Regions from separate parts of the Pseudoalteromonas sp. SR43-5 genome, predicted to be linked through region 2. Evidence: predicted binding sites of a transcription regulator. Region 2 holds the regulator's gene; each other region holds the start of a gene.

Region 1 (10,621 bases), on a different contig from region 2:
AAAGCTAAAGAAAATTGAAATAAAGCCGATAAATATCTATCAGTTACCACAATCGACTAAAGACTATGCAAATAGATGATTTGTTAATCACAGAGAGTCAGTTAAACAGTAGGCTCAATAATAGTGTGCATGAAAATCGCCGTGGCGAATTTTCTCTATTATTAGCGATGCTGTCACATGACGCACTCGACTTTAGCCAATTTCATTTACCAAAAACTGAAATAGATAATTTAGTTATAGAAGAAGAGGCATTAAGAAAGCAATTTGGCGCAGGTCCAAAGCAACTTTTAGCCCCTGATGAATACAATATGTTGGTTGGACAGTTTAATGCATCATTAATATCTCAAGAAGGGGAGCGCTGCGGTATGACAAGTATTAAGCTAAGACAGTGCTTAAGCCCTGAACCACTTGCGATTAGAAATGATGATAAGCATATTCCACTTAATATAATAGATAACTGTGAGCTTGCTGTCAGAAGAAGAATTAAAAGCGAACAAACACAACTATCGAATCCCCCTATAAATGCAGCTGCTTTTTACGACAGCCTTAATAGTGATGCAATACATCAACCACTTCAGCTTATTGCGGTGTGATATATGATTGTAATAATCATCAGTTAATATATGCTTTATAACGGGTCTGCTTTATATATTTGCTAATAATTGATTTAATGAAAAAAAAGCATCCAAAAATTAAATGCAATTGCTATAATGGCGTCAAATGGTATGACATGAAATGCCATTATCATTAAACCAAGGTAATTAGGAACGTAATGAAGAAAACATTCACGCTAAATCACGAGAAAATCAAATACCCTCGTATGGTTGATGCTGCAAAGCACGAAGTGAAAAAATATTTGAAAAGAGAGCGTAATAAAACGCTACCTGAAGATGCTGACTATTGGGCATTTGACTGTAAGTTTGGTAACACAGCTGAAGATGCGCAAGTTGTGCACGTTGCTGAATTAAGTAACCAAATTGGCGAAATTGAAAAGCAAGGTTTGACCTCTTTCTATGTAGAGATTTTAGCTCGACCTGCTCAACGTCAGCAATTAGATTTAGATGATGACGAATAATACTTAACTAATAAAGTATTCAAAGTTATAAAATGAGCCCAAGTGGCTCATTTTTTGTTTTTATGCAATAAAGATTTACTAAAAAGCATTTTTATTAATAACCAATAAGTAGAATCCCTCTTAATTAACATTTGCATAACAAAATGTGATGCTATAGGCTGTTTTTAATTAAAAAAAACAAAACATTTTTACTATGCCAATAAATTACTCTGACCATCAATTAAAACTAAGTTTAAAGAATTCTAAAGTACTTATAGTTGACGATCAGTTATTAAGCTTAATCGTATTAAAAAAAATATTATCTGAGCATTTTAATGTGACAACAGCTGGAAGTGGTGAAGAAGCAATTGAAATTTGTAATGTAAATGTACCCGATATAGTCCTACTAGATATTAGTATGGGTGGAATGAGTGGTATTGATACATGTTTAAAATTAAAAAATAATACTGAAACACAGGATATCCCAGTTATTTTTGTTACATCCTTTGAAAACGAAGAAGAAGAGTGTTGGGAAGCCGGAGCTGTTGATTTTATTAAAAAGCCGATTGTAAAAGAAACACTATTTAGAAGGGTTCGTGCCCATATAACGTTAAAATTACAACACGACTTACTCAATCAAAAAGTATTTTTAGATGATTTAACTAAAGTATTCAATCGCCGTTATTTTGATGCACATTTTTCTAAAATGGAACGAAGCGCCTTACGAGAAAAAGTTGACTATGCATTATTACTCATCGATATAGATTATTTTAAGCAATACAATGATATCTATGGTCATGTGCAGGGGGATACGGTGTTAAACCTAGTAGCACAAACTATTACTAATAGTTTGCAAAGGCCAACCGATTTTGTTGCGCGTTATGGCGGCGAAGAGTTTGTAGTTGTTCTACCGCATACAAGCACTGAAGGTGCAATTTGTGTTGCTGATAAAATTAAACAGAATGTGGCCGATTTAGGAATATTACACAAATATTCAGAATATGATTTTGTGACTATTAGTATTGGCGGTGCAACCCTACAACCATACGTAAATAACAAAAACACGTTGCAGATCGCAGATGAAAAAATGTATGAGTCTAAAATGCAAGGGCGTAACAAAGTGTGTTTTTAAGTTTAGTTAGCTAATAAATCACTCTGCCACTTAAAAACACCTTTTAGGTGATAAATATTAAATAAGATTATTTATTACATGCTATGACATTTTTTGTACTTTTTATTGCTACCGCATGGGCAGTTATCATTTCTGCCTACTTTAATATCTTCAACAGGATATATAGTGCCATCTAAATAACGCCATTGAGTGTTTTCTTTAATAAACTGCGATTTTTCATGAAGCTCACAAAATAAGTTTTGATAAAAATATTGGGCTTTAAATTCTACAGTTCCAGTATCGCCATCATGGCTTGAGTCAATTAAATCAAGATTTATAAATCGACAGCTGTTAGCAAAATCATTGATTTCTTTAACCGGATTCTCAGCTTGTTTTTCTTTTGCGTAGGTTTGATAAACATATTTTGCATTTTTAATAACATAAGCGCTGAATCGTGAGCGCATAAGTTGTTCAGGAGTGTCAGCTTGCTTTACAGATAAGTGAAGCGGCTCGCAGCAATCGGCATAATTGTGCCCACTGCTGCAAAAACATAATGTGGTATTGAGTGAAGTCATAATAATAATACAGAATCTAAAACATTAGTTTAACAAGCTTATTGAGCGAGTGGTATCTCTGTTGTTTGAGCGTTTTTAGTAAAACAGTATAGTTTTGTATTCGTTTCACTTAAATCGAACGATAGATTTGTAAGTAGTTGGTTATTAACTATATCGGTCCAGGTAATTACCGCTGCAAAGTTTCCATTATGTAACGCAGAATTTAATACATACTCTAAATTTACTAGGTGCTTCTGTCTAATAACAAGTAATTTGCTTGTATCAATAGAGCATGAGTCAAGTAAAGCTTTGCTAGGTACATGATCTGGCGCAATTAGTAACGTCCATGCATTAGAGCTATTGTATTGGTGTAATACTTTTAAAAGCTCAAAGGTCGCTGAAATTTCATCTTCAATTTGGATCAAATTTACGCAATCGCTTTGCTCGTCTTGTTGGTAACTTTTAACTGTTCTTACGGTAATAGGCTGTAACATAATTTCACTCACTGGGTTTTTATACAGTATTTATATACAGTAGTTTATACAGTGCTTTCGTGCAAGCATTTTATGCTATTTATTTGTACAGTTATTCAGCCTTTGATCATTGTTTTTTATTTTTAAATCTATAATTCTTTATTAATCAACTTGTTATAGGTTTGTTTTTGAGAAGGTATTTCAAAAATAAATTTTTGAGTAATGTTTTAATTTGTGGGTTTTATACTGAGTAGGAGTATCTTTGTAACTATAAACAGTATTTTTCAACACTGTATACAGTACTTATAACTTAGTTGGTTTATGTGTCTTCACTCGTGCGAGGGATCATATGAGAAAACTGGAGTTGGTGAATTTGTTCGTACAAACTTGCTGCATAACATTGAGCATCTTTAAATCGCTTAGTTTCGATATGTTTGCGTATATCTGTAACCGCTGCAGTGGCAGGTGCGTATCCTTGGCTACTCGCTAAGCTCAACCAAGCTACAGCATGAAATACACTTTGTGGCACGCCTTCACCTTTTACAAAAAATAAACCTAAATAAAACTGTGCTCTATGGTTTCCTGCCATTGCAGCAAGGCGCATCCATTTTGCAGCCAATGGAGCTTGATTATTTTTTAAATAATATAGGGCTTTATTAATAGTACTTTGCTCATCTTTTTTATTATCAATGGGCGCGGGGCTGCTTTCTGGTTGAGTAACAAAACCTAAAATGTTGTCTAGCTGTTGCTCTAAGTCTTGCTCACAAGGTGTTGTTTTAAGCATATTGGTTCATTTATTATTTTAACTACTTTAACAGTTTAGTATATAGCAAGGTAAAATGTCCTGTAAAAGATAATTTTTATGTTAAAATCTCGTCACTTTTTACTATCACAAGTTTATTATGTTTGAAGCCTTATTTAAACTCAGCGAAAATAACTCAACAGTTAAACGCGAATGCGTTGCTGGCCTAACTACCTTTATTACTATGGTATACATTGTATTTGTAAACCCGGCTATGCTTGCTGAGGCAGGGATGGACCAAGGGGCTGCATTTGTAGCTACCTGTATAGCAGCTGCGATAGGCTGTTTTATAATGGGTTTGTGGGCTAATTATCCATTAGCATTAGCGCCTGGCATGGGACTAAATGCCTTTTTTACGTATGGCGTCGTATTAGGAATGGGTTATACCTGGCAAGCCGCATTAGGGGCTGTTTTTATGTCGGGTTGTATATTTTTATTTTTAAGTTTATTTAAAGTCAGAGAGTGGATTATTAATGCCATACCTCTGGTGCTCAAGCGAGCTATCGCAACAGGTATAGGTGCTTTTTTAGCCTTAATTGCCCTTAAAAATGCAGGCATTATTGTATCAAGCCCCGCAACATTAGTGCAGTTGGGTGACATTACATCTCCTGGACCGCTATTAGCTATATTAAGCTTCTTTGTAATAGCTGCACTTTTATACCGCGATTTTAAAAGTGGCGTACTTATTAGTATTTTATTAGTGACCGGTATTGCTCTAAGTTTTGGGCTTGTTGAATATCACGGTGTTATAGCTATGCCACCATCAATAATGCCTACCTTTATGCAGCTAGATTTTGCAGCCGCTTTTGATATATCAATGATGAGTGTTATTTTTGCTTTCTTGTTTGTCGATCTTTTTGATACTTCGGGTACGTTAGTTGCGGTCACTCAAAAAGCAGGTTTAGCTGATGAAAAAGGTAACATGCCTCGTTTAGGGCGCGCGCTAAGTGCTGACAGCTCAGCAACAATTGCAGGTGCGATGCTAGGCACGTCTACGACTACATCGTATATAGAATCGGTTGCTGGTGTATCTGTTGGCGGACGTACTGGCTTAACGGCTGTTGTTGTTGGCATTTGCTTTTTACTGATGATGTTTTTTGCACCGCTCGCACAAATGGTACCGGCATATGCAACGGCGGGCGCTATTTTGTACGTCGCAGTATTGATGCTACAAAATTTGAAGTTTGTAGATTGGGATGATATGACCGATGCAATTCCCGTAACGGTTGTGCTGCTAATGACACCATTAACGTTCTCGATTGCGCACGGTATTGCGCTTGGCTTTATATCTTACACCGCGGTTAAAGTATTGTGTGGTAAAAAAGATCAAGTCAGTATTAGTGTTTGGATATTAACAGCCTTGTTTGTTTTCAAGTTTGCATTTTTGTCTTAATGGCTAACGAAAAATAAAAAAAGCCTGCACAAATTTAATTTGTGCAGGCTTTTTAATGCTTTTATAAAAACACTACCATTTCTTTTTCGGAGCAAACAATATATCTAAGTCGTCTTGCTCAGCTTCTGTTTTCTTTTTAAGTGCGCTTGCGTTAGAAGCTCTTAGTTCAACACTTATGGCTTCTAAGTAACTTTCAACTTCTTGGCGTTTTGCTGTTACATATTCGTCAGAATAGTTAACTGCACTGAGAGTTGCTTGCGCTTTTTCAAAGTACTGCCTTGCAGAGCCAACCATACTGGCTGAACGGGCAGACAAACCACGCTTTATTTGGCTTTCAATATTAATACGTAGTTGTAGTTTTTCAAGACGTTTATCTTCTAAAACAAAAACTTGGCTATCAATACGACCTTTATTATGTTCAGAGCGTAAAATTGAGCGTAATTTTTTAATACCTTGAATTAGGCCAACAAGCTGCTTGTCATTACTCGGTAGCGTTAGGGCTTCACTGCTGTTGTCTAGAACTGCATTGGTGAGGTGCGTTTTAGCCTCACCTAAGCGGCTTTTGAGTGCTTTGGATGTTGGCGAACTAGTAACCATCGTGTTTAATGCTTCGTAAATACGGCGTTGCAATACACGGATTATATTTTCAGAAAGAGGTATATTGGCACTATTCATTAGTGCTTCTTCTGTTTCTTCTATTATAGCTTTTTGTTTTGTTAGTTCTTTGCGGCGTTCCGCTTCTTGTTTTTCTTTGTGTTGTTGTACAGCACTTACCCATAGTGCAATCACAATCAATGCAACTATAAGCACTATTATAATAGAAACGATCATGGTGTAATTCTCGGATATATAACCTAATTATTTAATCTTACATTAAATATACGTTAACAGGGTAGCTTTGCGCCGATTAACTTAAAAAATACACCAAAAAATTGATAGGTTGAGCTCTTTATAAACCGTAGTCATCCTAAGGGCTTATAAACTAAAGCTGAATAAACATCGCTACCTGAAGCATATTTATTATGCTAGCCTTGAGCTCTAATCAGATAATTGCACACCTAAAGACCTAAAGTGATATTTTACGCAAATAACACTTGGTTTTAAGCGGTATTGCCTTTATAAATAATATGAATAATAACGTTAAAATTTGCAGCCATGAAATTACAACAACTCAGATACATCGTAGAAGTACAAAATCATAAATTAAATGTTTCAGCGACTGCTGAGAGTTTATTTACCTCGCAGCCAGGAATTTCTAAACAAGTACGCATGTTAGAAGATGAGTTGGGTGTACAAATTTTTGGTCGCAGTGGTAAACATTTAACGCATGTAACCGGTGCTGGCGAAGATATAATTAATATTTCTCGTGAAATACTCTCCAAAGTAGAAGGTATTAAAGCCGTTGCTAATGAGCATACGCTACCTGATCAAGGTAAGTTAAATATTGCCACAACACATACCCAAGCCCGTTATGCTTTGCCTAACGTTATTCAAGGGTTTATGAAAAAATATCCTGCGGTATCGCTTCATATGCACCAAGGTACTCCACAGCAAATATCAGATGCTGCAGCACGCGGTGATGCCGACTTTGCTATTGCAACAGAAGCACTGCATTTGTATTCAGATTTAGTTATGCTGCCTTGCTACCATTGGAACCGCAGTATTGTTGTTGCTAAAGACCATCCTCTCGCTAAAAAGGCAAATAGTTTAACTGTTGCTGACATTGCCCAATATCCACTCATTACATATGTATTTGGTTTTACGGGCCGCTCAGAGTTAGATAAAGCGTTTAGCGCACACGGGCTTGAACCACACATTGTATTTACAGCAACCGATGCTGACGTTATAAAAACATATGTACGTTTAGGGCTAGGAGTAGGAGTTGTTGCGTCAATGGCGATAGATCAAGTGAGTGACACTGATTTAGTGTGTATTGATGCAAGCCACTTATTTGAAGCTAGCACGACCAAAATTGGTTTTAGAAAGGGCAGCTTTTTACGTACTTACATGTATGATTTTATTGAACGTTTTGCACCGCACTTAACTAAAGAGCGCGTAGAGCGAGCAAGCTTGTTACGTAACCAAGATGACGTAGATAAGTTATTTGCAGATATAGAGTTACCCGTTAAATAAGGTGATTGCATTGAACGAACAATAAAAAAGCTGCCTATTTTAAAATAGACAGCTTTTTCTCTCTATAGCGAGCTGATTAACATTCGATAATATTAACTGCTAATCCACCGCGAGCGGTTTCTTTGTATTTGGTTTTCATATCGTTGCCGGTTTCAAGCATGGTTTTAATCACTTTATCAAGTGATACCTTTTGCTCTCCACTGCCACGAATAGCTAAACGTGAGGCATTAATTGCTTTAATCGCGCCCATTGCATTGCGTTCAATACACGGCACTTGTACTAAGCCACCAACAGGGTCGCACGTGAGGCCTAGATTATGTTCCATACCAATTTCTGCTGCGTTTTCTACTTGCACAACATTGCCACCAACAATTTCTGTTAATGCGCCTGCAGCCATAGAGCACGCAACGCCAACTTCACCTTGGCAACCTACTTCAGCACCCGATATAGAGGCATTCTTTTTATATAAAATACCAATAGCAGCAGCCGTTAATAAATAACGTGTGGCTATATCGCGGTCTACTTCTTTCACAAATGTGTGATAGTACATAAGTACAGCCGGTAAAATACCCGCAGCACCATTAGTTGGTGCGGTAACTACACGGCCACCTGCCGCATTTTCTTCGTTTACGGCAAGGGCAAATAAATCAACCCAGTCCATTGCACGAAGTGGGTCGTTACTGACCTCTATATTTAGTTTTAAGTATAAGCTAGGCGCTCGGCGCTTTACTTTTAAGCCGCCAGGTAGGATACCTTCTGTACGCATACCACGGTCAATACAGGCCATCATTACTTTCCAAATATGAAACAGCGTGTCTTTTATTTCATCTTCAGTGCGCAGTGTTTTTTCGTTCTTCATCATTAAGCTTGAAACACTAAGCCCTGACTCTTTACACATCTCTAGTAGCTCTTTTGCGCTACTGAAAGGGAAAGGAGCTGGGTTTTCTTCTCTAATATCAAGGGCTGCTTGTTTTTCGTTTTCAAACTCTTCATCAGTAACAATAAAGCCACCGCCAATAGAGTAATATACTTTGCTGTAAACTTTTTCGCCGTTGTTTGAGGCGATAATTTCCATTGCATTAGAGTGTTTAGGCAGCGTTTTTCGACGATGAAAAACAATAGCACCTTGTTTTGGAAACTTAGCTTTGTGTGTTTTGTTTAAATAAATAACCTGATCTTGTTCGATGGTGGCTAAAATGTCGTCGACTAAATCGGCATCTATAGTTTCAGGGTCATAACCGGCTAAACCAAGAATTACGGCTTTACCCGAGCCATGGCCAACACCTGTTTGACCCAAAGAGCCATAAAGCTCTACTTTAATATCGGTCACATTTGCTAATAATTGTTGTTCTTGTAGGTCATTAACAAATAAGCGTGATGCGCGCATTGGGCCAACGGTGTGTGATGACGAAGGGCCAATACCAATGCTAAACATATCAAATGCACTGATCATAATGTGTGTGTCTCTACTTTGTTTTATCAGCACGAAGCTGCTCTTTGAACGGTCGAGCATGATAACGTGGAATTGTGATTGTGTAACTACTAATAACGAAGATTTAAACTGGTAAGGCGAGTTGTTTTGTAAAGTTTTTTATAATGCTTGCTGTCGCACCCCAAAGTAAACCATGTGGCGTTTTAAAACCTTGCAAAATAACCGTTTTCCCAAATCGTTGAAAAGGTAAGGGTTGCCAATTAGCTTCGTTATTTAACTCAGTGACCGAGAGTAAAAAGCTCGCTTGTACTTCATTATAGTCATTTTCCCAGGTGGTGCCTTTATTAAGTAAACCCACATAGGGGCTAATACTAAAACCCGTTAATGTTGAATACTCAGGTAAATGACCTAATACATTAACGTTGTTTTGGGCAATATTTAGCTCTTCTTTTAGTTCGCGAAGGGCTGTGGTGCGAAGGGTAATGTCGCTTACTTCAAACTTACCCCCTGGCAAACAAATCTCCCCAGGGTGATGGTGTAAATAAGTAGGGCGTTTACACAGTAAGATATGTGCATGATTATCTATATCAATAATTGGCAGCATAACAGCGCTAGCACGTTTTTTACGCGTGTCTTTTAACTGGTTTGGCGCAGCTGTAGGGCTTAACAGAAACCGCGCCATAATGTGTTCACTATTCAAAGCGACCTACTGTTTTAATAAAGGGAGGATTTTATTTACTTTATCGTAAGTTTCTTGATATTCCAATTCGACTTTAGAATCAGCTACTATTCCGCCGCCTGCCCAGCAGTAAATTTGCGCTTTGTGGCACACCAAGGTACGAATAGTGATACTCGTATCCATATTTCCACATGCACTTAAATAACCAATTGAACCACAATAAATGCTGCGGCGATGTGGTTCTAGTTCTTCAATTATTTCCATCGCTCTAATTTTGGGCGCACCGGTGATTGAGCCACCCGGAAAAGCCGCTTTTAACTGATCGACCGCTGTTTTGCCTTCATCAAGTTCTGAGGTTACCGTGCTTACTAAATGATGCACTGCCGGAAAGCTTTCAATAGCAAAAAGGGAAGGGACGTGGACGCTGCCAGGTTTTGCCACTTTGCCTAAGTCGTTACGCAGTAAATCAACAATCATTACGTTTTCAGCGCGATCTTTAGCTGATGCTGCGAGTATTTGGGCTTGGCGTTGATCCTCCAGCGCATCCGCTTTTCGCGGCAGAGTGCCTTTAATAGGTTTGGTTTCTACAACGTTATTATTTACAGATATAAAGCGCTCAGGGGAAATTGATAAAATTGCCCCTTGAGGGTGATTTATAAAGCTCGAAAATGGCGCTTTATTTGCCTCACGCAGTTTAATATAAGCCGCCCAAGGGGAGCCTTCAAACTGAGCGTTAAAGCGCTGCGCTAAATTAATTTGGTAACAATCGCCACTTTTTAGATACTCCTCAATTAGGGCAAACTTTGCAGCGTATTCCGTTTCGCTCATATTTGATTGCCAGTCGCTGTTTAGGGCAAAGGACTGCGTATTAACTTGGGAGTTAGCGTGTGTATTTAAGTATTGCTCATAAAGCGCTAATCGATCGGTGTTTGGCTGCGATACATAAAACCAGCTTTGTTGCTGCTTGTCGTAAATAAGGGCATCTAAGTA
Region 2 (10,621 bases):
AATTTACTCCCGATGTTGAATACGCTTGGCGCGAAGCTTACGGCGTACTTGCTGATATTTGTATAACCGAAGAAGCTGCTTTGTATGAGCACAGTAAAAATAAACACGGTGGTTGGGCGGGAACTCGGCAATTTGAAATAACCAACAAACAGGCCGAATCAGAACTAGTAACGAGTTTTACACTTACGCCAGTTGATGGCGAAGCTGTTATTACACATAAACCAGGGCAGTATTTAGGTATTAAAGTTAAGCCAGAGGGCGCTGAATATGAAGAAATTCGCCAGTATTCTATTTCACAAAAAAGTAACGCTAAAAACTACCGTATTAGTGTTAAAAAAGAGCTACAGCCAAAGCCTGGCATGGTGTCTAATTATTTACACTCATTAGAGCAAGGCACTATTGTTGAGTTATACCCGCCGGCAGGAGACTTCTTTTTACGCAATAACACAAGTCCAGTGGTTCTCATTTCAGCAGGTGTTGGGCAAACGCCAATGCTGGCTATGCTTGAAACGTTATTAAGTGACAATTCTAATCAAGAGATTATGTATTTACATGCTTGCGAAAATACTCAGCAACATTCGTTTTCAAAATATTTATATGATCTTACAGCGCAGAATAACCACTTGAAAACAATAACGTGGTTTAACCAAGCGACAGAGGGCGCTGACTTTACTGGGTTAATGAACCTAAATGCAGTACAAGCACAGCTACCATTGAGTAATGGCGACTTTTACTTATGTGGTCCTGCCGGTTTTATGGCATTTATAAAAAAGCAGTTACTTGAACTAGGTGTTAAAAACGAGCAGATTCATTATGAAGTGTTTGGTCCGCATGAAGACTTGTAATAACGCTTTAAAATAGAAAAAGGCGTACAGCGATGTGCTGTGCGCCTTTTTATAAACGCTAATAAAGTGCCTTATAACTCTTTACAGGTCACACCTTCAAGTACTGTAGTAAGCTCTTTTTTAGGATAGTAAAGCTCGCATTGGTTATTACGTAGTTGCAAAATAAACTTCTCAGATTTTATATTATGCGCGCCCATAATTACTCTGCCATCAGACCCTTTACTCATTGCATGATCAATTAGCAGTTCGCTACGTTTAGTAAATACGGAATCGGAAAGTGTTACTAATGCGCCTCCCTTAGCTTGTTGAATTGCCTGTTGTAGTGTTGCAATAACGCTAGGATTAACGCTCGTTAATATAGCGGGTTTAGCGGGATCACTATTTACACTTTGGCATCCACCTAAAGCGAATAAGGTAGCTAATGGGAGTACTAATTTAGCCATTACCTTTCCTCACTCAGTGTTGGCCAAGTTAAGTCCATATTACGCTGGGTAAATTGCTCAGGCATATTTAAAGGAATGAGAGATTCACGAGAGCTTGAAAAATTAGCTGGCTCTGCTTTTGCAGCAGCCGTTCTAATTGGGCAATTGCCATTTTCAACATGAAACAATGCGGTGGCTAAAACGGCCTCGTCACTGTCGCCTAACTGATGATCAAAGTCGTCCTCAATTTCACAACCTTGAACATCAGCATCGAATTGTGGCGTAGGGGTTGGTGTAAAACCCGCAGCGTATTCGCCAAATCCTTTGCTATTTACCCCACTAAATTGAATAGTGTAATAGGTTGTTGCGCAGTTATGAGTTGGGGTAAAGCCATAGGGCTTACCGCAGGTTGTATCGCCAATTAAAATAACTTCTGCGTCTATACCTTTTAAACCATTAATAAAAGCTTCTGATGCCGAACAGGTGCCTGATGTGCTTAATACATAAACCTTCGATAAGTTTAAATCAGGTAGGTTTTCACCTGTGCTAAAAAAAGTAGAGTAATCTATTTCTTCATCAATAAATGGAAAAGGTGAATCAACGGGTTGTTTATCGTTTTGTTGAGTTTGATAATAAAAGCGGTTGTTAACGTTGGCATTACCGGCAACCATATAAGCTAATTGTGCCGACAGTGCTAATAAACCACCACCGTTATATCTAAAGTCGATTACAAGCTCATCAATACCATCGGTTTTAAACTTATTTACTGCATCAATAAGCCCTTCTTGGGCAATGCTTATATGGCTATTAAATTGCATGTAACCCACGCTTGAACCATTTGCGGTTGTAATCGTTTTAACATTTTGAACCGGTGTTTGTTCAATATTGCCAGCGGTTACATTAAATGTTTTTTCGGCGCCATCGTTACTGCGTACAACAATAGTATGTGAGTCGCCGTTAGTAGGACTAAATAAACCTTCGTTAAGCGTATCTACACCCGACTGTGTATTGGTATTAATGCTAACACCGTCAACTGAAAGTACAGTATCACCACGTTGAAAGCCTATTTGGCTTGCAGGTGAATCATCTTCAAGATAAGCGACGCGTAAAATACGGTCGGCTGTATCGCCAATAAACGCCCAATTTATACCGTAACCAGAAGTAACGCCCGATTGCGCTTCTTGAAAGTAATCTTCAGTAGGTTCTGAAAAATGAAAGTTATCTTTTTTTGCTCCTGAGTCGGTAAGCTGCTCTGTTTTTAATTGGGCAAAATAATCGGCTACTGTGGCAAAGCTTTCAGGATCGTTATCGGCAATCTCATCATACCAAAGGTAGGTTTCGTCGCTCCAAGAACGAAGCCAGAGTTTTTCGTAAAGGGCAGAACCGGCTTGATCTGGGTAAGGCTCGTTGTTATTAAAGGGATCGTTACCCGTACGCGGGGTTTCGCAAAAGTTTTTTAAATCGTTAGAGGGTTCAAATACACCCGCAGTCCATGTTGGACTGCTACTAACAGGTGTTGTAACTACAGGGGCTGAGTCGATACCGCTACCGCCGCCGCCACAACCGGTCAAAGCAAAGCCCGCAAATGCAGTGAAAATGGCAAGCGAGGTTTTATTATTTTTAAACATAGTTAAGGGCTTTTTTGTAAATAAGTTGTTTAAAATATTACAACACTCGCTCGTTTATTCAACATTTATAACTTTGATTTATGTAAATGAGTGTTAAAGCTTAGAGCTTGCTCGCACTACTTGTATCTGCGAATGCTTGCTTTTGCCATGCATTAAATAACTTTTGCTGTTTATCAGAGATTTTTAAACCGTATGTTTTTTGCATGTAAGCGTAGGTGTCAGCTATACGTTTTCGTGCATAAACAGGCGGTTCAACTACACGTTGCTTAAAGTTTACTTTTACTTCGCAACGACCATATTGTGTGGCGTTTTCGCTAAGCATACCAAAACGATAATTAGAGCGATCGGCATTAATTTCGCCAATAGCTGGCGCTAAGTTATTTATATCAGCTTCCATTTTTCTAAATTTAGCACTTACTTTACGGCAGTTTTTACGCCCGCCATCTTGCCAGCATTGTAGTTGGTGACCAAATTCCCACGCCGGAACAATGTGCTCCCACTCAATGCGTAGTGCTCGCACATTTACTTTACCTGAGCGGGTAAGGGTATTTCGAGGAATGTAACCACAGTTAGACGGGTCAGGAACGAGTTTTTTGCCTTCTTTTTTAATATCACAGCCGCAGTAAATGCTTTTGGCGTTGTCAGGTAGGGTTTTAATTAAATGTCTTTTAGCCGTTGAAAAACGGGTAAATTGTTCGGCTGATACCGAAACGCACACACAACAAGCCAATAAGGCCAGAATAAATCGAGTCATATCCATCACAAATGTGAACTACAGGAATAGGCAGTTTAAAGCCTTGAAGATAAAAGATAAAGTTAACTTAAGGCCTACGCTTATATTAATAAAAAGTGCCTGATTAATTTTTTACTCAAAGTTATTTTCACTATTCATTTATTTCTCACTATTTATCGTATTTTAACCACACAAGGTTACCCGTTAAGGAGTATGCTTAAAGCTTACTCAATATGAGGATTTGGATTGCAAATGAAATTTGTTGATTATTATGCAGTGCTTGGAATATCGCCTGATGCAGATGATAAAGCGGTTAAAGTAGCTTATAAAAAGTTAGCCAGAAAATATCACCCAGATGTAAGCAAAGAGCCTCAAGCAGAAGATAAGTTTAAAGAAATAGCAGAAGCTTACGAAGTCATCCATAACAAAGAAGAACGGGTAAAATACGACGAGTTACGTCGTCACCAACAAAATCGTGCTCGTCAACAGCAAGGCCATTATGGTGGTAACAATGCCTCTTCGCAAAGTAATTATCAGCAAAGCGATCCTCAAACCGACCAAGAGTTTTCTGACTTTATTAATTCAATGTTTGGCGGAGCTGGTGGATTCGATCGTTCCGGGCAGAGCAGAAGTAACGCCGCTCGCGCGCAAAAAGGACAAGATGTGGAAATAGAGTTCCCAATTTTTCTTGAAGAGACTTTAGTTGATACCGTTAAGCCTGTTGAGTTTATGTTACCGCAGCGAGACAGCAGTGGCCGTGTCACTGAAATTAAAAAATCACTTAAAGTGAAAATTCCTGCAGGCTCAGTAAATGGCGAGCGAATTCGACTAAAAGGGCAAGGCGGATTAGGGTCAGCTAATGGGCAAAATGGCGACTTGTATTTACAAATTAGTTTAGTGCTTCACCCATTATTTGATGTTGAGGGTCATAACCTAAATATAGTTGTCCCTCTTGCACCATGGGAAGCGGCTCTTGGTACAAAGCTAAATTTACCTACGTTGACAGGAAACATCCAATTAACTATTCCTTCTAATAGTCAGTCTGGTCAACGCTTGCGTATTAAAGGTAAGGGATTAATGAGTAAAAAAGCTAAAGGTGATTTATTTGCTGTGCTTAAAATTGTTAATCCAACATCTGTTGATGATGCCAGTAAAAAACTGTGGGAAGAATTAGCCAAAAAAGCTCACTTTGATCCCCGTAATAACTGGAGCAAGCCATAATGCAAATTATCGTGACACAAAAAGACGATTTACTTACTAGCAAAGAGCTATGTTTGAGCAGTGATATTAGCGAAGCAATTTTATATGAGCTAGTTGAGCATAATATTGCGGTTCCAATTGAGGGGGATCATGTTACGCAGTGGCAATTTACGGTATCTGCAGTGACCTTAGTTAAAAAAGCGGCCCGTATCCAACATGACTTTTCGTTAGATTGGTCGGCAATAGCTTTAGTTTTACAATTGCTGGATGAGCGTGATGAGTTGATTTTCGAAAACGAAATGTTAAAGCGACATTTGAGTCGATTTAAGCACTTGGAATAAAATAAGCCCTAGGCTTATTTACTCTTTGATAAGTGGGCGCTAGCTCTCAAAAACCAATATGACTACTTTGATTTATTCTTATTTTTAATTCGGATAAATCGTTTTAGTCGTATATTTTGTATAAGTAGTAATATTCCACTTAAACAAAAAAGTACACTGGTTGCTGAAAAGCTAATAAGCAGTGGATTATTAAAATTCTCTCGCTCATCGTAATCCATAATATGTAACATCCAAAAAAAGTCGAAAATTCGCCATAGCGTGCTGCGAACGGTAACAACTTTGCCGTTATTTTCTGACAAGTACAGTGTTGTGTTAAATGTGTCGTCAAATTGGACCTGCCAAACATTGGTTTTATATCCGACTTCCCGCGTACCTTGCTTTAGTAGTACAGCGCTTGTTACTTGAGCGTCAATAAGTAAGTGTGCTTTAGCATTTGCGGTAATTTGTATTTTAGTTGGCGGTTCAAATGGTCGGCCTGTTATTCCATTGAAGCTTTGCTGCTCGTTATTACTAAAGACAGTAATAAGTGGTGTAGTTAAGAAGTTCTCAAAAATTATTTGTGTTGGATTAACCACCTGAGAGGCAATATCGTCAAGGGAGGCAACATAATCAGCCTGCGTAAATGGGTTATTAAGAGTACGTGTTGCAAGATGCTCCCCATGAACTTTATCAAGAGGGATTGCACTCATAATTAAACCACCTAGTAACCATGCTAAAATTTGTAGTGCTAATAAATATCCTAACCATTTATGGAACTTGCGAGCATGTTTAAATATTTTTTTATTCATGTTTTAGTCTTATTATTTTTAGAGGCTAGTTTATTACATTAATGGGATAAGTTACTGCGACATTTTGTCGCAGTTTAAACTATAGCTTACTGTAATCATTTAAAAATAAAAAAGATTACACTTAAATTCCTAACATGACTTATCTGTTTAATTGAGCTGGATGTTTGATATCCAGCTAGCTTTAAATGCTAAAAAATACTTAAAAGCTGCGAAATATCCATATAAAGTGGTTATTAGGGCATAGTTGATTTGGTATAACGGTAAAACTGCGTTAAAGTTTGCAATGAAATTATTAGAGGATAAATACGAAACGATGTCGGAAATTCAATTTTTAAATGTAGATCTTGAGCTTGAATCAAAGCAAGATATTAGTTTGCTAGTGGCGGACTTGAAAAAAGTCGCGACGATTTTACATTATGACAAAGACGAATACCGTCAACTAGCGCGTATTGAAGCTACAGGTGAGGTGAGCACACCTGATAAAGCCATAAACCATATATGTGAGCTTATTGAATCGTGTTCGCGTAACGCGCTAAAGCAATGGTTAAGCTGTTCACGTAGAACGTTTGATATTGGTTTTGAATCAGGGACTTCTCCTAAGTGCTTTAATCAAGCCTTAGATGCAGATACATTATTGCGTATATCTGCGATTGGTGCGGGTATGGAAATTACCATTTACCCAATCGAAAAGTAACTATCTTCGCTCTACGACTGCTGCGGTCATTTTTGATACGCAGCACAGCTCATTGCGGCTATTTGTAATTTTTATTTCCCACACTGAACTACGTTTGCCAATATGAAACGCTCTTGCCGTTGCTGTTAAAGTGCCGTTGCGAGATGCTTTTAAATGACTTGCGCTAATCTCCTGTCCTACACAGTAAAATTTAGTAAAATCGACAACAAAGTTAGCGGCATAGCTGGCAACTGTTTCGGCAAGTACAACGTTAGCACCGCCGTGAACCATCCCCATTGGGTTATGATGCTCAGGAATTGCCGGCATTGTGGCAACCAAATAATCATCGCCAATTTCTGTGACTTCTATCCCCATAGTTTTCATTAATGTTCCTTGGCCATTAATGCCTTGTTCTAACTGCTTGCACAGCTCTAAGGTGATGGGCTGGTACCAAATACTCATAATGTCTCCTTTGCATTTTTAATCATTTATAAACTTAGCTTTAGTTATATCCCTAAAATGTACACAAGTGAAATTACTTTAGCTATTTTAAGGCTTAATTTAAATTTGCGATTTTTATTTAACTGTATATACTCACAGTTAAATGTACTGTATGGAAAACCAGTTGTATGCGACCATTAACGAACCGCCAAGCTCAAATACTCGAACTAATTAAAGTTTTTATTAAAGACACTGGTATGCCTCCTACACGTGCTGAAATAGCGCAAACATTAGGTTTTAAAAGTGCCAATGCTGCTGAAGAACATTTAAAAGCACTTGCTAAAAAAGGCGCAATTAAAATGAAACCAGGTGCAAGCCGTGGTATTCAATTAATTGAAGAAGAAGAGCCAGAACAATTAGGTTTACCGCTTATAGGGCGTGTTGCTGCTGGTTCACCTATTTTGGCGCAAGAGCACGTTGAAAGTCACTGCAAAATCGATCCATTAATGTTTAAACCGGCTGCAGATTTTTTACTACGCGTTAACGGTATGAGCATGAAAGATATTGGTATTATGGATGGTGATTTACTTGCTGTACATCGTACTCAAACCGCTGAAAATGGACAAGTTGTTGTTGCTCGCCTAGACGAAGACGTAACTGTAAAACGTCTTGAGAAAGCGGGTCGTAAAGTATTACTTCATGCTGAAAACGACGATTTTGACTCTATTGAAGTAGATCTTGAGAATGAGTCTTTTAATATTGAAGGCTTAGCCGTTGGCGTTATAAGAAACGCTGATTGGATGTGACTATTAAAAATAGCTTTTAAACAAGCAGTTTTATAAATGCGTACTAATTAGTACGCATTTTTGTTTTAAAATTTGTACTAAAAAAAGGGCGTAAACAGCCCACTGACTATTTAAGCTGTAAACTTTTTTGCACTTATATTTTCCCCCTCCGAATGCGTTAAACCCCTTTGTTTTGCTCATATTTTGAACTTCCTGTTGCCCAGTTGATTACCGATTTTTTATTAATTATTCAATATCACCTGATTGTTTTTTATACTAAAACTTGCTTGTTGTTCGTTTTTTAGCTAATTGTTAATGTGCTGAGCTAATAATAACTCACAGCTTTTTAGTTTTGAGAACACACAATATACACAAACTCGTTGTTGGCGCAGCAAAACCAATCAATATTAAATAAGATTGGCTAAAAAAATAAAAATAACGAATTGGCGTTTAAGCCGTATGCCTCTTCGCTTTGCATTCGCAATAGCATCAAAGGAGCCGTCACATGGGTAAACTGACCTCTACCTTGTGGCTTATATTATGTGTTTTTTCGCACCCAGTTTTGGCTAACAGCCAATACAATATGCGCAAAGGCGTAACCGATATAAGCAATAATGTATATCAGCTGCACATGACCATATTTATAATATGTTGTGTGATTGGGGTGATAGTGTTCGCAATTATGTTTTGGGCACTTATTCATCACCGTAAATCTAAAGGGGCTGTACCTGCCCAATTTCACGAAAGCACTAAAGTAGAAATACTTTGGACTGCAATTCCGTTTGTTATTTTAATTGCTATGGCAGTACCAGCCACTAAAACCCTAATTGCAATGGAAGATGCCAGCAAAGCTGATCTCACTATTAAAATTACGGGTTCGCAATGGAAATGGCATTATGAATATATGGGTGAAGATGTAGAGTTCTACTCTATTTTATCTACCCCGCAAGATGAAATCGCGAATCTTGCAGATAAAAATCCTAACTACTTACTTGAGGTTGATAAGCCTCTTGTACTGCCAATAAATCAAAAAGTACGATTTTTAATGACTTCTGACGATGTTATTCACTCTTGGTGGGTACCTGATTTTGCAGTTAAAAAAGATGCTAACCCCGGCTTTATAAACGAAACATGGACGAACATAAACGAAGAAGGTACTTACCGAGGCCAATGTGCTGAGTTGTGTGGTAAAGACCATGGCTTTATGCCCGTTGTGGTGGTCGCTAAATCTGAGGCTGATTTTAAAACATGGCTTGCAGATGCAAAGCAGGCTAAACAAAAAGCAGCATTAGCAGATGCCGCATTACTTGATAAAACCCTCCCAAAAGAAGAATTAATGACTTTAGGCGAACAAGTATATATGGCTAATTGTGCTGCATGTCATCAACCTACTGGCATGGGGTTACCGGGCGTATTTCCTGCACTTAAAGGCAGCCCGATAGTGCTTGGCGATATAAAAGATCACATTGATGTAGTTATCCATGGACGACCCGGTACGGCAATGCAAGCTTTTGCCAAGCAGTTATCTATAAAGCAATTAGCTGCGGTTATTACTTATAAACGTAATGCGTGGGGTAATGATACGGGTGATGTTATTCAACCGAGTCAAATACAGACAGCACTTGATGCCAAAGTGGAGGCGAACTAATGAGTAGCATAGTAGAACAACCTAACGCCAATGAAGCTCATCATGCTCATCACCCAGCTAAAGGTTTTAAACGCTGGCTTTACACAACTAATCATAAAGATATAGGTAGTTTATATTTAATTTTTTCGCTGACCATGTTCTTAATTGGTGGCGCAATGGCCATGGTGATCAGAGCTGAATTATTTCAACCAGGTTTACAGTTGGTCGACCCTCACTTTTTTAATCAAATGACCACAGTGCATGGTTTAATTATGGTGTTTGGTGCGGTTATGCCCGCCTTTACAGGCCTTGCTAACTGGATGATACCACTCATGATTGGCGCGCCAGATATGGCATTGCCAAGAATGAATAACTGGAGCTTTTGGATTTTACCGTTTGCGTTTTTAATCCTATTGGCATCGTTATTTATGCCTGGTGGGGGGCCTGCATTTGGTTGGACTTTTTATGCACCACTGTCCACAACATACAGTAATGATAATACTGCATTGTTTGTATTTGCCGTACATATTATGGGAATTAGCTCAATAATGGGCGCAATCAATGTGATTGTAACCATAGTGAACTTACGTGCCCCAGGCATGACATGGATGAAGTTGCCCTTATTTGTATGGACGTGGTTAATTACTGCCTTTTTATTAATAGCCGTAATGCCAGTGCTTGCAGGGGCTGTCACTATGGTACTTACCGATAAGTATTTTGCGACCAGCTTTTTTGATGCCGCAGGCGGTGGCGACCCGGTGATGTTCCAACACATTTTTTGGTTTTTTGGTCACCCCGAAGTATACATTATGATTCTTCCTGCCTTTGGCATTATATCTACAATAGTACCTACCTTTTCTCGTAAAAAACTTTTTGGCTATGCCTCAATGGTATACGCCACATCCTCCATAGCACTATTGAGCTTTATTGTATGGGCTCATCATATGTTTACCACTGGGATGCCGGTCGCTGGCGAGTTGTTTTTTATGTACGCGACCATGCTTATATCGGTACCTACAGGAGTAAAAGTATTTAATTGGGTTGCCACAATGTGGAAAGGCTCAATAACTTTTGAAGTGCCAATGCTTTTTAGTATTGCGTTTATTGTGCTGTTTACCTTGGGTGGTTTTTCGGGATT
Region 3 (10,621 bases), on a different contig from region 2:
TTTCTTAGCATTTATTAGCGCATCCGATATTGCTTTTTTACGTTGAAATATAATTGTCCACGACATTACAGACATGGCAACTAGCCCTAACATTACTAATTGAACAAGCAAACTTGCTTCTAAAATTAGATCTAAAAAATTAAGCCCTGATCCCACGTTAAACTCCTAAATAATTTCAAAATACGGCAAATTGGTTAATTTGTGTAAATATGACCGTTTACACGGCCAAAAGTTGCATCTAGTGTATCTAGTCCATTTCAAGCTGACAACGGTATTGCTATGAATAGGCAACAAAAAACGTTAAAAAACAGCTTTAGTTGGCATTTCCCTTTGCCTCAGTATTTTATTTAAACTTTTAAACAAACTCGCTAACTATAAATATGCGTAAATATATACATGAAACGTCATAAAATGCGCCGTTTATTCAAAATAAGAGCATAAACACTCAAAACCTATAAGCCTCACCTGCACGTAATAGTAAAACTAATACCGAGATATAACGAAATAAATTACTTAAGTTATAAATTTCATAAACTTATAAATTTAACGATTAATTAACGCACAAGATTCAAACAACAATAAAATTCACTAAATTAGTTTTTCTAATCTGAAAATACAAATTTTCTAGTTTGAACAAAAAAGTAAACTTACGTATTATTCTCCCATACCGAGCTAGCGCACTGAATGAGATAGTTTCATTAAGCCAAGTTCTTAGTAATAGGATATTTTATCGTATTACATTGTTTTACTCTTTCTGGATAAAACCAAATTTAGTAAAACGTAGTTCCCCTGGATTACTTCCTTCAACTTGTTGTTTGCCCGCATTTTTTGCGGGCTTTTTTTTGCCTGCAATTTAGCGCGCTACATATTTTATTTATAAACTAATAATTGCCCTACCTAATTTACAATAAGTAATTCGCTTACTAGTTTGAATGCTACGCAGGATAGCCTCGCGAGTCTTAACGCCCTGTGAATTAACAGTTAACTATAAAGCGTATTTGTATTTTGAAATAACATTTGCAACAGTGTGTTGAGGTTTTGGGGATAATAATTTGAAACAAAGGGATACTGAAACAATTACCTGCTGCGCAATAAACCACAGCAAGTAAAGTATATAGGCTAGTCTTTTTTAGGAAGTAAACCAAAGTGATGGTATGCACTGTCAGACACTATGCGCCCACGTGGTGTACGTTGAATAAATCCTTGCTGGATTAAAAATGGCTCTATTACATCTTCTATTGTTTCGCGCTCTTCGCCAATAGCAGCCGCTACATTGTCGAGCCCGACAGGGCCGCCCATAAATTTTTCGATTATGGCGAGTAAATATTTGCGATCCATATAATCAAAACCACTTTTATCTACGTCAATCATATCAAGGGCTTGCTTAGCTACATCGGCGTTTACTGTACCGTCAGATTTTACTTGAGTGTAATCGCGTACACGGCGTAATAAGCGGTTTGCAATACGTGGTGTGCCGCGTGAGCGCTGGGCAATTTCGGTAGCGCCATCGTCACACATTTCTAAACCAAGATAATGTGCAGAGCGCCCTACTATGTGCGACAAATCTTCTACAGAATAAAACTCTAATCGCTGCACAATTCCAAAACGGTCACGCAGTGGCGATGTAAGCGAGCCTGCTCGTGTGGTTGCACCAATGAGTGTAAATGCAGGTAAGTCTAATTTAATAGAACGCGCAGCTGGGCCTTCACCAATCATTATATCAAGCTGGTAGTCTTCCATTGCGGGATACAGTATCTCTTCAACTTGCGGGCTTAGCCTGTGTATTTCATCGATAAACAGTACGTCGCCCTCTTCTAAATTAGTAAGTAGAGCAGCTAAATCGCCTGCTTTTTCAAGTACAGGGCCTGATGTTGTTTTAATACTTACGTGTAATTCATTGGCTACAATATTTGCAAGCGTGGTTTTACCAAGCCCAGGTGGGCCAAATATTAATAAATGATCGAGCGCTTCACCACGAGTTCGCGCAGCTTCAATAAAAATTTCCATTTGCTGCTTAACATGAGGCTGGCCTCTGTAGTCGGCTAAAAGTTTTGGTCTTATTGCACGATCTATAGAGTCTTCATTTGTTTTTTCAGTCGCATCAATTAAGCGATCCGCTTCAATCATGGGTTACTCACAACATAGATTTTAAAGATTCTCTAATAAGAACCTCAGTAGACATATCGGGTTTACTTATCGATTTTACTGCTTTTTGAGCTTGTGGCAATTTATAACCTAATGCAAGCAGTGCCGATACGGCATCATCCGCTGCATTATTAGCAATTGTCGCATCGCTCATTGGCTCTATTACTGCGCTGTCGCTAAATGGCGTAAATAAATCATTGCCCCAATCTTTTAGTCTGTCTTTCATTTCGAGTACTAAACGCTCGGCTGTTTTTTTACCTACACCGGGTAATTTAACAAGCGATGTTGAGTCTTCGTTATTTACACAACTTACAAATTGTTTTGCCGACATGCCCGATAAAATAGCTAAGCCAAGTTTTGGCCCTACGCCATTTGCTTTTAATAGCTCTCTAAACAAGGCACGTTCAACTTTATTATTAAAACCAAATAATAGTTGAGCATCTTCACGCACTACAAAGTGAGTGTAAACAATCGCATTTTCACCAATTTTTGGTAAATCGTAAAAACAGGTCATCGGCATTTGTACTTCGTAACCTACACCACTTACTTCGAGTAATATTTCTGGTGGCTGTTTTTCGACTAAAATACCATTTAAGCGGCCTATCATAATTATTTCCTTAAACGTCCTCTAACGGTTTTGCTTGCGCTGCCCGCTAGTTTAATTAAATTTTGTTCTGAGTGGGCGTGGCAAATCGCAATAGCGAGTGCATCAGCTGCATCGGCCTGTGGCGTACCGGGTAGTTTTAAAATATTTTTTACCATGTGTTGCACTTGTGTTTTATCTGCGCCACCGTTGCCTACTACTGCTTGCTTAATTTGCCTAGCTGAGTATTCAAATACGGGTAAGTCGGCCATTGCAGCGCCAACAATCGCAGCGCCTCTAGCTTGGCCTAGTTTTAAAGCTGAATCGGGGTTGTGCGCCATAAATACTTTTTCAATGGCAAAGGTTTCTGGCGAAAACTGCTCAATAAGCTGTGTAATGCCTTGATAGATCATTTTAAGCCTAACCGGAAAAGGATGATCGGCTAACTTAATACAGCCACTGCCTAAGTATGTAAATTTAGAACCTTGATGGGCAACAACACCATATCCGGTCAAACGTGAACCAGGATCGATCCCTAAAATGATGGCCAAACAGCGCTCCATTGTTATTATTTTTAAATTACGCTAATAATGCCAGAGCACTGTATAAATTACCAGTACAAAGAAAAACAAAAATGCCCACGTACTAGGTGGGCATTTACAGGAGCATGTTAGTTTAAGCTTACCCTAGGGCACGCACTAATCCTTGGGTATTTTGTTTAAGTGTTCGGGCAATCATTAAATAGCCTAAACCAGCCACAAATACGCCGCCAGCTACCGGACCTATAATCCATATATGTGGGTGTAACTTACCTGCTAAATCAAACATTTGTTGCTGCACAATTAAAAGCGCTATATCACTAAAAAATGCAGCCACTAAACCAGCTAAACCGCCGAGTAATAAAAACTCATACAGGGTCGCGTTTTTAATTAATCGGCTTTTAGCGCCAAGCGTTCGCAGTATTACAATTTCTTGCATACGCTCACCTAAACTAGCTTGCACTTGCGATATAAGTACAAGCGCGCCACACAGCACAACAATTGCAAGTACAAAGCCAATGGCGAGCGATACTTGCGAAATAGTAGTTTGTATTTGCTTAACAAAGTTATCAATATCAATGGCTGTAATAGTAGGGTAAGTACGTAATAACTGGCTAAAGTCACGTTTTTGATCTGGATTTATACGTAACGACGAAATATATGTTGCGGGAAAATCTGCAAGTACATCAGGGCTTAAAATAATAAAAAAGTTAGGTTTAAGCGTGGCCCAATTTACTTTGCGCACACTGGTGATTTTAGCGTCGAACGACTGCGAACCAATTAAAAATGTAAGCGTATCGCCTATCTCAACATCTAAACGCTCAAGCATCGACTCCTCTACTGAAGCCTCAGCCATCGCATTTTCACCAAACCACGTGCCTTGTGTTACTTCATTTTGGTCAGGCACATCTTTAAGCCATGTAAGATTTAGCTCACGACCAATACCTGCACGTGCTTCTTCGTCTTTTTTCTCGTTGTCTTGCAGCGATACAGAGCGCGCTACCAACTCGCCGTTCACAGCATTTACGCGCCCACGAATAGTTGGATAAAACTCTGATACTTGAATATCTTTTTGTGCTAAATATTCATTAATTGGCTCAAGCTCATTTTGCGTAATATTAACTAAAAACGCATTAGGCGCGTCGCTTGGAAGTTGCGACTGCCAATCAGATATCATGTCGTTTTTAAGTACCACTAAAAACAGCAGTAATTTAATCGCTAACGAAAAACTAATTAACTGTACCGCGTTCACATTTGCACGCTTTTGGATAGATGCAATTGCAAGCGACCAACTGTTACCTGGCTTTAATCCTAGCTTTCGACCACCACCAAATATTAATTTAGATACTAAAAACAGCACACCAATTAGCGCAAGTGTTGATATAAACAAAATAAGCGTTATTTTTATGTTGTTACTAAATAACCACATTAATAAAAACACGGCTAACGCACTCATACCTAAATGCACACGACTTACTGCCAACTTGTCGCCTAAGTTACGGCGCAGAACTCTAAGCGGTGGAATATCAAATAAATCAAATAATGGTTTAATAGAAAACATAATGGCACAAATTACGCCAGTGCTTATAGCCACCAGCCAAGGTTTAAAGCCACCTAAAGGCAGCTCTGTGCCCATACTTTTTGATAAGTAACTTGTTGCTATTTCTTGCAAGCCATAACCAATTAACAGCCCAATACTTACCGCCATTGCACATACAAGCAATAAATGGAGCATGTATATTTTGCGGATCATTGAACGGCTACCGCCTAGCGTTTTCATCATCGCTACTGGGTCGTATTGGCGTTCACAATAACGTTTTGCTGAAACAGCTATAGCCACTGCGGCTAAAATAATACCTAATAAGCCGGCTAGTAATAAAAAGCTCTCTGCGCGGTTTAAGCTGTTTGAAATGGGTGATTGGCGGTCTTTAACGCCATACCATTGTTGGTTTTCTTTCATTTGTGGTTTAAGCCACTCGTAAAAGCTATTTATGTCGGCCTCACTACCTGCATAAAGTTGGCGGTAATAAACACGACTACCCGGCTGCACAACTTCAGTTTTTGCCACATCGTCAATATTAATAAGCACACGGCGGCTACTCGAAAATACATTAAATGGCGCGTCTGGCTCTTCTACAATAACTTTTGAAACATTAAATAGTGCCGCGCCAAGCTCTACTTGTGCGCCTATATCAATATTTAAACTGTAAAATACCGATTCACTTAGCCACACATTACCCGGCGTTGGTCCGCTATTAGCAACTTTAGTTTCACCGGTTAGGGTATCTTTAACTTTTAACTGCCCTTTTAGCGGGTACGCATTAGATGCCGCTTTTACTGAGCTAAACTGCATTTCATCATCGGCAAACAACATAGTGTCGAAGTACACCATTTGCGCCGTTTTTAAATTTTGGCTCTGTGCTTGAGTAATAAAAGCGGTGTCCAGAACATGGTCGCTTGCAAGTACACGGTCTGCTGCAATAAAAGCACTGCTTTTTTGCGCAATACTTTGCCCTATTCGCTCAGTAACCATAGACAATGTAAGCACGGTTAACACAGCAAGAGCGATAGCTGCGCTTATAACCGTGAGCTCACCACGGCGAAATTCTCGCGAAAATAACTTAAGCGCTAACTTAACCCACATTAGCAACGTCCTCTACTTGGCTTTTTACCAGTAAACCCGCTTCTATTTGAATAATGTGCTCACATTTTTGTGCAAGCCCTTCATCGTGAGTTACCAAAATAAGCGTAGTACCGTGCTGAGTATTTAAATCAAATAATAAGGATTCAATCATTTTACCGTTTTTGCTGTCTAAATTAGCCGAAGGCTCATCAGCAAATAGTATTTTAGGTGTACCAATAAATGCTCGCGCAATAGCAACACGTTGCTGTTCACCGCCAGAGAGTTGCGACGGGTAATGATCAATTCGATGGCTCAAGCCTACTTTTTCAAGCAAAGCAATTGCTTGCTCTTTCGCATCACTTTCGCCAGCAAGCTCTGCTGGCAGCATAACGTTTTCTAGTGCAGTTAAGCTTTGTACTAACATAAACGATTGAAACACAAATCCAATTTTAGCGGCGCGCAGTGCAGCACGCTCTTCTTCATCTAAATTGTGTAATGGTTCACCATCTAAAAATATTTCACCGCTGCTGGCGGTATCCAGCCCTGCTAATAAACTGAGTAACGTAGATTTACCTGAGCCCGATGTGCCAACAATAGCAACAGACTCGCCATGCTTGACATTAAAGCTGATGTCGCTGAGGATGGGCAGCTCACCTTCAAAGGTAGAAACTATTTTAGACAAACCATTAACCTGAATTATATTTAATTGAGAAAGCGCTGACATATGACTCATTCAATCCTTCGTTTAGTATTCATTTTATTTTTAGTTATCAAACCGCTGAGCGCAGCAGCCGAAAACACGATTTTAATACTCGGTGACAGTTTAAGCGCAGCCTACGGACTTCAACAAGAAGAAGGCTGGGTAAAATTGTTACAAGATAAATACGATGACGAACAAGCCGACATTGAACTTATCAACGCCAGTATTAGTGGCGAAACATCTGGTGGAGCCCTACGCCGTTTAGATGCATTGCTTGAGCAATACGAACCCACTCATGTACTTATTGAGCTAGGTGCTAATGACGGTTTACGTGGTTTCCCAGTTAAAAAAATGCAAACTAACTTAACGTCTCTTATTCAAAAAAGCCAAGCAGCTAATGCGATGACCGCCTTAATGGAGATTTACATTCCCCCTAATTACGGCCCGCGTTACAGTAAAATGTTTACTGACACTTTTTCGCGCGTTAGCGAAGAGACAAATGCGCATTTAATGAACTTTTTTATGCTAGATATTGCCAGCCAATCTGATCTAATGCAAAACGATAGTTTACACCCTAACAAAAAAGCTCAGCCATTAATACGAGATGAGATGTATGACTCGATCAAAAAGTGGCTAAATAAAGACTAGCTAATTAATACACCGCAAGGGCGCCTTTTTAGGCCTCTTGCGTAATAAACACCCAAACAAACAATCGCTTATTGATTTTTAAAAAAATACACGTACTATTGCAAACAACGTCGGTATGTAGCGCAGCTTGGTAGCGCACTGTCATGGGGTGGCAGGGGTCGAGAGTTCGAATCTCTCCATACCGACCAATTAAATCAATATCTTACCTCAACTTATAAATCTCTCGTTAAAACCTAAACTGCTCCGTGTAGCCAATCTGTAGCCACTCTTTTCTTTTTTATAGTCGGGAATTAAAAAATTTATCTCTTTAATCGTTCGCGCGTACTGGTTGCGAATCTTCCTTTTACGGTGTCTGAAAATACCCTATAGAAATCTAGCTAATTTGTTATGTTGTTCTAAGCTATTTCTTAGCCCCCATACGCCAGAGAAGCCGTTTCTTTGTAGATACCTGAATAAGCTTTTACTAGTCCAAGAATTACCCCAGCTTGTCTTAATGGCTCTATTATTCAGGTAATTGACTAAAACACGATAACTAGGGTTTTTGTATCGACTGGATTGGTTTATCAACTCCACCAGCGTTATAAAAATTAGCTTATCGTTATTAATTTTATGTGATGTATTCATATATCCCCCAATATGAGTTCTTATTATACCCTTTCTTAGCTTAGTATCATGCGGATATGACCTACTAAAAAGTACATTAAATATCGCTTTATAATATTAAATTTAAATAGCTTGAATTTGCCTCGTTCTTTTGTGATTCTAAAATAATTACAACTACTAAGGACGGTTATGTTTCTATCAGACAACCAACAATCATCTTCTTCAAATACAAAAACAGAATGGACATTAAACGACAAAGGCCTGACGAATAATTTTACAGAAATAACTTATGATATTGACAGCCTAAGCTTTTCACTAAAAAAGGATGGGTATAAAGGGGTTGCATCAATCTTTTATAAGGATAAATTTCTTTGTAATCTATCAACTTTATTTAGTCAATCTGGGATCTATAAAAAGCACGGTATTAAAGAAAGTATAATAATAACCAATAATATTGAGGATAAGCTGACAGATGTACACAATAACGAAATCACTCTGACAAGCACATTACTCAACTTTAATTCAAAAGAATATGGTATTGCAGGCTTGCGAACGGTTAAAGGTACTTCATCATATGACGTTCTGTTTTATGGGAAACACTTAACTGATGTGTCAGAAGCAACAGCTCAAAAATTAGAGAGCACAAAAGACATATACTTAAAGCGTAAGTTGTCTACTTTCCATGAAAAAATGAAAGACAAAAAAACAGTTAGCGAAATCGTAAAAATAAAAGAGAGTCTCACTGCAAAAAATTATAAAATAATCCGTAGTCCAAATGAAGTAATACTAACCACTGAAACCTCATCAAATTTAAATGTGCTGAAAAGGCTGGACGTTATAACTGCTGAATGTGCGTATGGTATGAACATATTTAAAGACTTGTTCGCGAGCATAAGTGATATTTTTGGCGGTAGAAATAAAAGTATTCAAAATACGTTGAAAGACGCTCGTAAAAACGTTTTAGCTGAACTACAAAAAGAAGCATTTTCTCTAGGTGCTAACGCTGTGGTAGGCATAGACCTAGATTACAGTGAAATATCGGGCGGTGGTAAATTCGGTATGTTATTTATCGTTGCTTCTGGCACTGCGGTAATTGTTGAGGATTAAATTTAATTATTTATTTTAGCTAGCTTATAGCGGCGTTAATAAAGTATAAAAACGCCGCTTTTAAAATTAGTTAATACTCATCTGGGGCGCTGCGCCATTAGTGAATGTGTAGTTTGAAACAATACCGTCATCAAAAAGTATATCTAACATTTTTTGAGTGCCTTCGGTTTGAACTTTCATAGTGAACACATAAGATTGGGCTTTAGATGTGCCCTGTGAGTAAAAATAAAGCCACTTTACTTGGTTGCCATTAATAACAGTTTTTGAATACGGTTCACCAAACCAATCTGCAACTTGCTCTTTAGTTGTAACTCCCTTTTCAATCTGATCAACCTTATCTGTTTTAAAGTCGCTGCCTGTTGTGTAATTTGCAGTAGCACAGGCCGTCAGTAATAAAGCACATAAAATTAAAATTCCATATTTCATAGTTATTCCCTTTTCATTTAATGAACCATAAAAATATACAAGCATGTGAATATTTACAACTATTTAATTAGTTAAGCCATACATTCACTCTTAACTACTCCTAATATATTGATTCTAAAATCATAAAAAGCTGTTAAGTTAAGTGTTAAGTAAAAAGGCCACCTTTACTATATTAGCCTTTTCTATACTCGGTAGTCCTTATTCCCTTTACAGACCACACTATTTTAAATCAGCTATTTAATTTATTTATAGAAAGTTACTTAACTACTTAACACAAACAAGTAAAGCCCTTATAAATAAAGGGCTTTAGCTGGGTTAGGTGAATTTTAAGAGCTTAACTTTACTCAACTAACCTAACAGTTGATATAAAAGAAGCGGCTAGTAAATGCTTAATTTATAGCGTGTTTGATTCCCCCCTGCTTTTTTGGCTTGTAGATAACCTTCGCGGCTTAATTGCTTTAGCGCTTTACCGACAACACCGCTTGTATAAGAGTTAAGTTTTTTATCTTCATAAATTAACTCACCAGCTGAAAACCAACCATTAATACACTGTGGCCTATCAATTTCGTTTGCAAAATCTATCTTGCTGGCTGGTGCTATGTAATTGTCGTATATGTAACTATACGCAAAGCCCTTATCTTGGTAGCTGTCATTAAACTTGGCTATTTGCTGCAAATCTTCGTCTTTTAGCATCCAGCCATAACCACTTAAATAGAGCTGCTTTACTTCAAGCCAAAACTGTTTAAGTTGTGACTCATCAACCTGTTTTAATGAGCCTGTACCGTCATAGTGCCAGCCCAGTAACTCGTTTAGCTTATCCATGTTAGCGGCTCGCTCCATTTCAATTACAGCAAAGCGGCTTGAGCCTGTTTCATCCTTTAAAAACTCGCTACCGTTAACCGTGGCAATAAAATGTGTTTGCCTTGGTTTTTTAATATCGAGCCTTGCATAAGGTGGGCGAACCTTATCAACCTTATTAGTGATAAACGCTTTCAAACTTCCTTGTGAGTTTTTACTGGTACGTTCAAGCTCGCCTAGCTCAACAATAAATGAGCGAATACACGACAACACACTGTCTTTATCATCGGGATTTAAAGCTGCCCCTTCTAAAAACGCATGTGGGATAATCTCAGCAAAGCGAGAGACAAACGCCGTTTTTCTAAAAGACTGATTGCCCTGCAATACGGGCACAAGCTTACTATTGAAATTACTCTCATAAAGAGATGCCACACAGCCCACCAGCCAGT

The links. Region 2 encodes LexA, which represses DNA repair genes until DNA is damaged. Its sites were predicted from a motif close to TACTGTATNNNNATACAGTA; they were not measured.
Region 1: H5090_RS18490 (SulA-like leucine-rich domain-containing protein) is a predicted target of LexA. The motif match lies at 3,236-3,255, and genes of this name have one in related genera.
Region 3: ruvC (crossover junction endodeoxyribonuclease RuvC) is a predicted target of LexA. The motif match lies at 3,328-3,347, and genes of this name have one in related genera.

Annotation. Positions count from the first base shown of each region.
Region 1 is NZ_JACJEA010000040.1:25,650-36,270, reverse strand. It holds gene H5090_RS18510 (VC2046/SO_2500 family protein) at 66-593, shown strand; gene H5090_RS18505 (DUF6172 family protein) at 773-1,075, shown strand; gene H5090_RS18500 (diguanylate cyclase) at 1,269-2,186, shown strand; gene H5090_RS18495 (YchJ family protein) at 2,261-2,740, opposite strand; gene H5090_RS18490 (SulA-like leucine-rich domain-containing protein) at 2,779-3,213, opposite strand; gene H5090_RS18485 (tetratricopeptide repeat protein) at 3,512-3,976, opposite strand; gene H5090_RS18480 (NCS2 family permease) at 4,095-5,387, shown strand; gene H5090_RS18475 (hypothetical protein) at 5,460-6,218, opposite strand; gene cysB (HTH-type transcriptional regulator CysB) at 6,543-7,520, shown strand; gene H5090_RS18465 (L-serine ammonia-lyase) at 7,597-8,973, opposite strand; gene H5090_RS18460 (CoA pyrophosphatase) at 9,077-9,652, opposite strand; gene pabB (aminodeoxychorismate synthase component I) at 9,659-10,621, opposite strand, start outside.
Region 2 is NZ_JACJEA010000019.1:81,184-91,804, reverse strand. It holds gene hmpA (NO-inducible flavohemoprotein) at 1-845, shown strand, start outside; gene H5090_RS12810 (hypothetical protein) at 917-1,288, opposite strand; gene H5090_RS12805 (S41 family peptidase) at 1,288-2,895, opposite strand; gene H5090_RS12800 (endonuclease) at 2,996-3,649, opposite strand; gene H5090_RS12795 (DnaJ C-terminal domain-containing protein) at 3,881-4,849, shown strand; gene H5090_RS12790 (chaperone modulator CbpM) at 4,849-5,169, shown strand; gene H5090_RS12785 (hypothetical protein) at 5,232-5,957, opposite strand; gene H5090_RS12780 (hypothetical protein) at 6,271-6,651, shown strand; gene H5090_RS12775 (PaaI family thioesterase) at 6,652-7,092, opposite strand; gene lexA (transcriptional repressor LexA) at 7,260-7,877, shown strand; gene coxB (cytochrome c oxidase subunit II) at 8,362-9,504, shown strand; gene ctaD (cytochrome c oxidase subunit I) at 9,504-10,621, shown strand, end outside.
Region 3 is NZ_JACJEA010000031.1:1,435-12,055, forward strand. It holds gene tolQ (protein TolQ) at 1-156, opposite strand, end outside; gene ruvB (Holliday junction branch migration DNA helicase RuvB) at 1,120-2,127, opposite strand; gene ruvA (Holliday junction branch migration protein RuvA) at 2,135-2,752, opposite strand; gene ruvC (crossover junction endodeoxyribonuclease RuvC) at 2,755-3,279, opposite strand; gene H5090_RS16370 (ABC transporter permease) at 3,410-5,911, opposite strand; gene H5090_RS16375 (ABC transporter ATP-binding protein) at 5,901-6,614, opposite strand; gene H5090_RS16380 (arylesterase) at 6,615-7,238, shown strand; tRNA gene H5090_RS16385 (tRNA-Pro) at 7,350-7,426, shown strand; gene H5090_RS20930 (YbjQ family protein) at 8,031-8,948, shown strand; gene bamE (outer membrane protein assembly factor BamE) at 9,015-9,374, opposite strand; gene H5090_RS16400 (VapE domain-containing protein) at 9,753-10,621, opposite strand, start outside.